Tolumonas auensis DSM 9187: one gene and its partner. The protein of the gene in region 1 binds, or shares a complex with, the protein of each later gene. Links are inferred from orthologs where the notes say so. Each region holds a gene or a part of one and is shown on either strand. Other genes may lie near its edges.

Evidence for each region. The genes of interacting proteins can lie anywhere in the genome.
Region 2: the proteins of TOLA_RS02515 (region 1) and panD are in contact, whole or in part, in a crystal structure (PDB 4CRY), measured with the Escherichia coli proteins. The link is inferred for Tolumonas auensis DSM 9187 from one-to-one orthologs.

Annotation. Positions count from the first base shown.
Region 1 is NC_012691.1:542,263-547,769, forward strand. What follows is about bases 2,624-5,329. They hold TOLA_RS02515 (acetyl-CoA sensor PanZ family protein), read right to left. Parts: upstream 4,317-5,329; coding sequence 3,930-4,316; downstream 2,624-3,929. Other genes in these bases: glpX (class II fructose-bisphosphatase), read left to right, coding at 2,844-3,851; TOLA_RS02520 (glutamate synthase subunit beta), read right to left, coding at 4,408-5,329. Outside these bases: TOLA_RS02500 (malic enzyme-like NAD(P)-binding protein), read left to right, coding at 177-1,421; TOLA_RS02505 (porin), read right to left, coding at 1,480-2,610; more of TOLA_RS02520, read right to left, coding at 5,330-5,507. UniProt on the Escherichia coli protein: Controls both the activation and catalytic activity of PanD in a coenzyme A (CoA)-dependent fashion.
Region 2 is NC_012691.1:2,523,578-2,527,627, forward strand. Bases 747-3,731 are described here. They hold panD (aspartate 1-decarboxylase), read left to right. Parts: upstream 747-2,041; coding sequence 2,042-2,422; downstream 2,423-3,731. Other genes in these bases: panB (3-methyl-2-oxobutanoate hydroxymethyltransferase), read left to right, coding at 747-1,098; panC (pantoate--beta-alanine ligase), read left to right, coding at 1,111-1,977; pth (aminoacyl-tRNA hydrolase), read left to right, coding at 2,463-3,056; ychF (redox-regulated ATPase YchF), read left to right, coding at 3,076-3,731. Also shown: folK (2-amino-4-hydroxy-6-hydroxymethyldihydropteridine diphosphokinase), read left to right, coding at 1-281; more of panB, read left to right, coding at 304-746; more of ychF, read left to right, coding at 3,732-4,050. UniProt on the Escherichia coli protein: Catalyzes the pyruvoyl-dependent decarboxylation of aspartate to produce beta-alanine.

The DNA.
Region 1 (5,507 bases):
GCAATGCCAGCCTTCGGGCTGGCATTGTGCTTTCTGGCGCCATAAAAATTTCCCGAAACAGTTCCGTTCAGCCCTTGTGATTGGCGTATGTCTGGCTATGATCACAGAAATTTAACCTTCAACCGGTTATCTGTTCAGTTTCCTGTTGTCTCATTATCTCTTCACTGGGAGTTTCTATGTCCGCCGATCTTCGTCAGGCCGCTCTTGATTATCACGCTCAGCCTGTCCCTGGTAAAATTGCTATTGCTCTGACCAAGCCGGCTGAAACTGCCGATGACCTGTCGCTGGCTTACAGCCCGGGTGTTGCCGAACCGGTACGAGAAATCGCCGCTAATCCTGCAGATGCTTACCTTTATACTTCCAAGGCCAATCTGGTTGCAGTGATTACCAATGGAACCGCTATTCTGGGTTTAGGTAATCTGGGCCCTCTGGCTTCCAAACCGGTCATGGAAGGGAAAGCGCTGCTGTTCAAACGCTTTGCCGGTATTGATGCGATCGATATTGAAGTGACACATACCGATAGCGCCGATTTTATCCGTACGGTGGCTAATATTGCCGATACGTTTGGTGGCATTAATCTGGAAGATATCAAAGCCCCGGAATGTTTCGAAATTGAGAAAGCGTTGATTGAGCTGTGTGATATCCCGGTGTTCCATGATGATCAGCACGGCACCGCGATTGTGACTGCGGCCGGGATGCTGAACGCGCTGGAAATTCAGGGCAAGAATCTGTCTGATGTGCGGATTGTATGCATGGGGGCGGGCGCTGCTGCTGTTGCCTGTATGGATCTGTTAATTGTTTGCGGTGCGAAACCGGAAAACATTTATATGCTGGATCGTAAAGGCGTGATCCACTCCGCCCGTACCGACATCAATGAGCATAAACGCCGCTTCGTTAATGACTCCGGCCTGAAGACACTGGAACAGGTGATGGATGGTGCCGATGTGTTTGTTGGTGTATCCGGTCCGAATGTCATTACGGCTGAACATGTGAAGAGCATGGCACCGAAGCCGGTTATCTTTGCCTGCTCGAATCCTGATCCGGAAATCCGTCCTGAACTGGCCAAGACTGTCCGTGATGACCTGATTATTGGCACTGGCCGTTCGGATTATCCGAACCAGGTCAATAACGTGATCTGTTTTCCGTTTATTTTCCGTGGTGCACTGGATGTACGCGCCAGCCGCATTAACAGCGCCATGAAGCGAGCTGCAGTGGAAGCGATCCGCAGTATTGCCAAGGAGCCGGTACCGGCTGAAGTATTGCTGGCTGCTGGTGAAACGGAACTGACCTTCGGTGTGAATTATGTATTGCCGAAACCAATGGATCCGCGTCTGCTGCCGCGTGTTGCCCGAGCGGTTGCCATTGCGGCGGAAGACTCTGGTGTCGCCCGTATTCCTTTGCCGGATAATTACATGCTGTAAAAAAAAGCCGCCTGAGAACAGGCGGCTTTGGTATGTTTATCCCGGCAGTCTGGAAAGATTAGAAATCGTAGCGAACGGCCAGCTGCATGTCGTTTTTGTAATCGTAAGAAGCATCAGTATCTTTGTCGTTGATACGGTATTCAGCCGCTACACGCAGGTTTTTGTTGAATTTGTACTGAGCACCCAGGGTGTAGTACTTAACGGTATCAACGTCGTCTTTACCTGATTGTTCAACAGTCTGATTGTTATACATTGCCATCAGGCCAAAACCATTGATGAAGTCATAACCAGCAACCGCTTCAATACCGGTGTGATCTTTGCCAACGCCAACAAAGTCAGTACCTTGCGCGTAGTTCACCGCAGCATAGGCAGCTTTGTCATCATACTTGGCGCCAATTACCCACAGTTTGGCATCAGTGCTTTCGCCTGCTTTTTCGAATTTACCAACGTTGTAACCAGTACCAATGCTGAAGTTCATTGGCAGGTTATAAACAGCCGCGATACCGTAAGCATCGGCACTCTTGCTGTCGTTATTGTTGCCACCAGTTTCTTCTTTGGTGTCACCGTCAAATTTGTAGCTGGCATCCAGCATGAATTCTTTGTTAGAACCGAATACGCCGGAGTATTTCACTACGTCAGCGGCACGGCCGGTCGCATAAGTGTCAGTTGCTACACCCAGTGCTTCGTTACCGTAACCGTCAGTCAGTGATTTATCGGTCCAGTCACTGATCAGAGAAACAGCGCCTTTCTGACGACCGAAAGTAGCCTGACCCCAAGTCTCATCTTTCAGACCACCGTACGCCAGACGGGTACGCAGGTTACCGTCGTTAGAATCAGAAGTTGTAACAGTGATTTCATCGCCATCAGTATTGTATACAGTATCGGTTTTGTCGCCGTTCAGTGTTTTTTCACTGTTACCGATATTGAACTGAGCTTCGTACACGCCGATAGCCTTGGTGGTGCCGCTAACAACCGCATCGCCTTTCGCACCGAAACGGATGAACTGGTTAGCACCGATTTTTTCACTCTTTTCACCTGGTTCACCGGCTTTCTCTTTGGTACCGAAGAAATGACCAGCATAGGCACGGCCATTCAGATCCAGCGATACTTTTTCGTTTTTATAGACTTCAGCGGCGTTGGCTTGGGTGGCAACCAGCAGAGCAATGGCCACGGCAGTTAATTTTTTCATCATCGATCCTTAATTTATTTTTGAGGGTCGGGTTGCTCCCGATTTATTCCGAAAGCAAGGTTAGGGGGCTTGGATGACGTTTCTGTTACAGCAAAATTAAGCTTTTGTTGATCGCGTTCACAATTTATCCAGTCATGGTTGTATGCTCGGCAGCCATAACCAAGTGTGATAAACTCGCGCGCATTGGCGATGAGGCCACAATTCTGAACGTATCTGATCTGCAGGAACCCCCAATGAGACGTGAACTGGCAATTGAATTTTCCCGTGTAACTGAAGCGGCTGCGCTGGCTGGCTATAAGTGGCTGGGGCGTGGTGATAAAAATCTGGCCGACGGTGCCGCTGTAGAAGCGATGCGCTTTGTGCTGAACCAGATTGAAATCGATGGCGAGATCGTGATCGGTGAAGGCGAGATCGACGAAGCGCCAATGCTCTATATCGGTGAGAAAGTCGGTTGTGGCGGCGATGGTGTTGATATTGCGGTCGATCCGATCGATGGTACCCGCATGACCGCTATGGGTCAGAACAACGCTGTGGCCGTGCTGGCTGCCGGTGATAAAGGCTCGTTCCTGAAAGCGCCGGATATGTACATGGAAAAGCTGATTGTTGGTCCGAAAGCCAAAGGCGCCATCGATCTTAATCGTCCGCTGTCGGAAAATATTATTGCGGTTGCCCGTGCGCTGGATAAACCACTGCATCGTTTAAGCGTAATCACACTGGCCAAACCACGTCATGACGCTGCGATTAAAGAAATGCAGGAAATGGGCGTGCGTGTATTTGCGATTCCGGATGGTGATGTGGCGGCCTCTATGCTGACCTGCCTGCCGGATAACGAAATCGATATGCTGTATTGCATCGGTGGTGCGCCGGAAGGCGTTATCTCTGCCGCAACAGTGCGTGCATTAGACGGTGATATGCAGGGTCGTCTGTTACCGCGTCATACCGTTAAAGGCGATACGCCGGAAAACCGTGTGCTGGGTGAACAGGAGATTGCGCGTTGTCAGGCAATGGGGATTGACGTGAATACCGTGCTGACCCTGACTGATATGGCGAAAACCGATAACGTGATCGTCTCTGTTACCGGCATTACCAAAGGCGATCTGCTGGAAGGTATTACCAGTGATGGCATGCTGGCGACCACTGAAACGCTGTTGATCCGCGGTAAATCCCGGACCATCCGCCGCATCCATTCAACGCACTATCTGCAGCGTAAAGATCCGCAGATCCAGAAAATTATTTTCTAACTGAGCTTTTTCAGAAGCGAAAATTTTACTGCATAAAGCTAACTGAGCACCTTGTCATGATGGTGCTCAGTTAGAAAATCAGAGACTCAGTGTCCACTGATTCCCTTCTGCATGAAAACCGGCCTGCCGCAAAAAAGCCTGTAAACCAGCCAGTTCCTGCTCATCAATTTTGCTGAGATCCATCGTGATCTGCTGTTTTCCTTGTTCGATCAGCCAGCGAAGGGTATCTGCCAGTAAATAACGGCCAATACCGCGGCGGCGGGTCAAATCGCGTACCGCAAAATAACGCAAATCAGCGCCCTGACTGATGGCAAGGCCAACGACTCTGTCATTGAACGTAGCCAGATGCCAGTCACCTAAAGTGCGGGCGGTATCAATCGTGAGCTGATTGGTTTGCAGCAGCTTGCTGAGGCTCTCCTGCCACAGCGGCAGAACATCGTGAGAGTGGTGTACAGTTAAACGCATGTGATGATCCGAATATAAATAAAAACAGTTTACCACCAAATAAAAAGCCCCATCATCATGACGGGGCTTTTTTGCTACTCAGCAGAGAAGCTTAGCGAGGTAACAGGCTGGAGCCCATCAGGAACTGATCCACTTCACGGGCACACTGACGGCCTTCACGGATCGCCCATACTACCAGTGACTGACCACGACGGATGTCGCCGGCAGCATATACTTTAGGTATAGACGTGGCGTAGCAGCCTTCATCTTCGGTTGTTGCTTTCGCATTACCGCGGGCATCTTTTTCCACGCCAAAAGCGTCCAGCACTTTTGCCAGTGGATTAGTGAAGCCCATTGCCAGGAAGACAGCGTCAGCTTTCAGTTCGAACTCAGAGCCAGGAACTTCAATCAGTTTTCCGTCTTTGAATTCAACGTTAACCAGCTTCAGACCAGTCAGTTTGCCGTTTTCACCAATGAATTCTTTGGTAGAAACAGCAAACTCACGCACACAACCTTCTTCATGAGAAGAAGAGGTGCGCAGTTTCAGCGGCCAGTATGGCCAGGTCAGCTCTTTGTTTTCCTGTACTGGTGGCTGAGGCATCACTTCCAGCTGAGTGACTGATGCTGCGCCGTGACGGTTAGAAGTACCGACACAGTCAGAACCGGTATCACCACCACCGATAACCACAACGTGTTTACCTTTCACGTTGATTGGGTTAACGCCGTCACCAGCAACTTCTTTGTTCTGCGGGATCAGGAATTCCAGTGCGAAATGAATACCGCTCAGTTCACGGCCCTTAACAGGCAGATCACGAGGGGTTTCAGAACCGCCAGCCAGAATCACGGCATCAAACTCGGCATCCAGCTGAGCCGGAGTAACAACGGTCTGCGCGTCGTTAGTGACACCTGCAGGCAGATTGTTGTCCAGAGCTACCAGCGTGCTGGTTTTGAATACCACACCTTCCGCTTCCATCTGGGTAACACGGCGGTCGATCAGGCCTTTATCCAGTTTGAAGTCAGGGATGCCGTAACGCAGCAGACCACCAACGCGAGTGTTCTTTTCGAACACGGTTACGTCATGACCAACGCGCGCCAGCTGCTGGGCTGCAGCCAGACCCGCAGGGCCTGAACCAACGACCGCCACTTTCTTGCCGGTTTTAACCGCAGAAGGTTGTGGTTTTACCCAGTTGTTGTCCCACGCCGTATCAATGG
Region 2 (4,050 bases), 2.0 Mb from region 1 along the record:
CACTGCTGGATGAATTGCAACGCATTGAGCTGGAACAAGGGCGTGAGCGTAAAGATGAGCGCTGGGGTCCGCGGACACTGGATCTGGATTTACTTTTGTATGGACAGCAGATTATTCAGGATGAACGTTTGACCGTCCCTCATTACGGTATGACTCAGCGGGCTTTCGTACTGGTGCCGTTATTTGACATAGCACCACAGCTGGCATTACCGGATGGACGTCAGTTAGCCGGACTGGTTGCTGCCTGTGATCGCAGTACACTGTTCCGCCTACCGGATTAATTATTGTTTCACAGGAGTCGCTATGAGCAAAATCAGCCTGACCCAGGTGCAGAAAATGAAACAAAGCGGAGAAAAGATCGCCATGATCACCGCTTACGATGCCACCTTTGCCCGTCTGTTTGATGATGAAGGTGTTCATTCCATTTTAGTTGGCGACTCGCTGGGCATGGTGGTTCAGGGTCATAACGACACACTACCGGTAACAGTAAACGATATGGTTTATCACACCGCTAACGTAGCCCGTGGCGTACAAAACGCCCTGCTGATTGCCGACCTGCCATTCATGAGTTACAGCGATGTGCACTCCGCATGCATCAACGCAGGCCGTCTGATGGCTGCGGGTGCCAAGATGGTGAAAATTGAAGGTGGCGACTGGCTGTGCGACACCGTAAAACAACTTAACCGCAATGGCATTCCTGTCTGTGCGCATCTGGGCTTAACCCCGCAATCCGTGCATCTGTTCGGTGGTTTCCGCATTCAGGGCCGTGACGCACAGCGGGCAGAAGAAATTTATCACCACGCATTAGCATTGCAAACCGCCGGTGTTCAGATGGTCGTGCTGGAATGTGTGCCAGAACAACTGGCTGAACGGATCACCAAAGCATTACGTATTCCGGTGATCGGTATCGGTGCCGGTGCGCAAACTGATGGCCAGGTATTAGTCATGCAGGATGCATTAGGTGTAACAACCGGTTATATCCCTAAATTCAGTAAAAATTTCCTGGCAGAAACGGGAGATGTACGAAAAGCTATCCAGCTCTATGTCGAGCAGGTAGCCAACGGCCAATTCCCGGCTGCTGAACATACCTTCAATTAAGGAAGTCCGATCGTGTTAGTCACCGAACAGATCGACGCCCTGCGCGCCGTTATCCGGGAACATCGTCAACAAGGCAAACGCATCGCGTTTGTCCCGACTATGGGAAATCTGCACAATGGTCACCTGACCCTAGTGCGTGAAGCCAAGAACCATGCTGATGTCGTTATCGTCAGTATTTTTGTTAACCCGATGCAGTTTGATCGGGCAGAAGATCTGGTTAATTACCCGCGCACGCTGAGTGACGACTGTGCATTACTGGAACAGGAAGGTGTAACGGCTGTATTCACGCCGACTCCGGCCATCATGTATCCGCAGGGTCTGGAAACACAGACTTTTGTGGAAGTTCCGGAGATCTCTTATTTGCTGGAAGGTGCCATGCGTCCCGGCCATTTCCGCGGTGTCAGCACGGTCGTTACCAAACTGTTCAATATCGTACAGCCGGATGTGGCTTGTTTTGGTCAGAAAGATTACCAACAACTGGCGCTGATCCGTAAAATGGTACGTGATATGACCATGCCGATTGAAATTATCGGAGTCCCAACAGTACGGGCAGAAGATGGTCTGGCGCTCAGCTCCCGGAATGGTTACCTGACCGCAGAAGAACGCCTTATTGCACCAACACTGGCGAAAGTTATGGGTTGGATCGGCGAACAATTGCCAGCACGGCAAACTGCTATTCCGGCACTGATTACCGAAGCAGCAGACAAACTGAATTCGGCTGGTTTCCGTACCGATGCAATTGATATTGTGGATGCTGAGACGCTGCTGCCATTGAGCGGACAAAGTACCGAAGCTGTTATTCTGATGGCCGCATGGCTGGGCAATCGAGCTCGTTTGATCGATAATTTAGTGGTCAATTTGCGCGCAACCACCAGATAGTTTATAGTCGCGCCGCTGGTGTGATCTGTGGCACACCGAAGCCGAGTTACGTAAGGAAAAAGCAATGCAACGAATCATGCTGCGAGGCAAACTGCATCAGGCCCGTGTTACCCATGCGGTACTGAATTATGAAGGCTCCTGTGGAATCGATCAGGACTTTCTGGATGCTGCCGGTATCGTCGAATATGAAGCGATTGATATCTACAACATTGAAAATGGCGAGCGTTTTTCCACTTATGCTATTTCTGGTGAGCGCGGTTCCCGCATGATCTCCCTGAATGGTGCTGCTGCACGTAAAGCTGCTGTGGGCGACCGCATCATCATCTGTGCCTACGGGCCGATGACCGAAGATGAAGTCGCACAGCATAAGCCGCGATTGGTTTATCTGGATGCCCAGAACAACATTGTCCGCACCAGTAAAGACATTCCGCTGCAACTGGCCTGATAAAGGCCAGTTTTCTTTCTATCTGCCGGAACTGTTTGTTATGACACAACCAATACAGCTGATTGTCGGGCTGGGCAATCCCGGTCCGGAATATGCCAATACCCGCCATAATGCCGGGGCATGGTATGTTGCTTCGCTGGCTGAACGTTACAACGGCAGTCTGCGCGAAGATCCTAAATATTTCGGCCTGACCGGACGCATTCAGATCAACGGGCAAGATGTCCGCTTGCTGATCCCGACTACGTTTATGAATCTGAGCGGAAAATCAGTCGTCGCCTTGGCTAAATTTTTCCAGATCCCGCCAGAGAGTATTCTGGTGGCGCATGATGAACTGGATCTGCCGCCGGGTGTTGCCAAGTTTAAACAAGGCGGTGGCCACGGTGGGCATAATGGCCTGAAAGATATCATCAATAAACTGGGCAATAACAATCAATTTCATCGCCTGCGTTTAGGTATCGGCCACCCCGGAACAAAAGAACAAGTTGTTGGTTTTGTGCTGACCAAAGCACCAAAAGCAGAACAACAACTGATTGACGACGCGCTGGACGAAGCGGTGCGCGCAACTGATATACTATTCACTAATGATATGACCAAAGCCATGAATCGCTTACACAGCTTCAAGGCTACCGCCTGATATTGAGGAATCAACCACTATGGGTTTTAAATGCGGCATCGTCGGTTTGCCAAACGTAGGCAAGTCCACCCTGTTCAACGCGCTGACTAAGGCTGGTATCGAAGCTGCCAACTTCCCGTTCTGTACCATCGAACCGAATACCGGTGTGGTTCCTATGCCTGATCCACGTCTGGATCAACTGGCTGAGATCATCAAACCACAACGCATTGTGCCAACCACCATGGAATTCGTGGATATCGCAGGTCTGGTAAAAGGCGCGTCCAAAGGCGAAGGTCTGGGTAACCAGTTCCTGACCAACATTCGTGAAACCGAAGCAATTGGTCACGTGGTGCGTTGTTTTGAAAATGACAACATCATCCACGTTGCGGGTAAAGTTGATCCGGCTGACGATATCGACACCATTAATACCGAATTAGCGCTGTCTGATTTGGAAACCTGTGAACGCGCTATTCAGCGTATCCAGAAAAAAGCCAAAGGCGGCGATAAAGACGCCAAAGCTGAACTGGAAGTGCTGGAAAAATGTCTGCCACAGCTGGAACAAGCTGGCATGCTGCGCGCACTGGATCTGAGTGCCGAAGAAAAAGCCGTGATCCGCTATCTGAGCTTCCTGACCCTGAAGCCAACTATGTATATTGCCAACGTCAATGAAGATGGTTTCGAAAACAATCCGTATCTGGATCAGGTGCGTGCTATTGCCGCCAAAGAAGGCTCTGTCGTGGTGCCAGTGTGTGCTGCCATCGAAGCTGACTTAGCTGAAATGGAAGAAGAAGATCGCGCTGAGTTCATGGCGGAATTGGGTCTGGAAGAACCGGGTCTGAACCGTGTGATCCGCGCAGGTTATGAGCTGCTGAATCTGCAGACTTATTTCACTGCCGGCGTGAAAGAAGTGCGCGCCTGGACTATTCCAGTCGGTGCCACCGCACCACAAGCCGCCGGTAAAATTCATACCGACTTTGAAAAAGGCTTTATCCGTGCTCAGACCATCGCGTTTGAA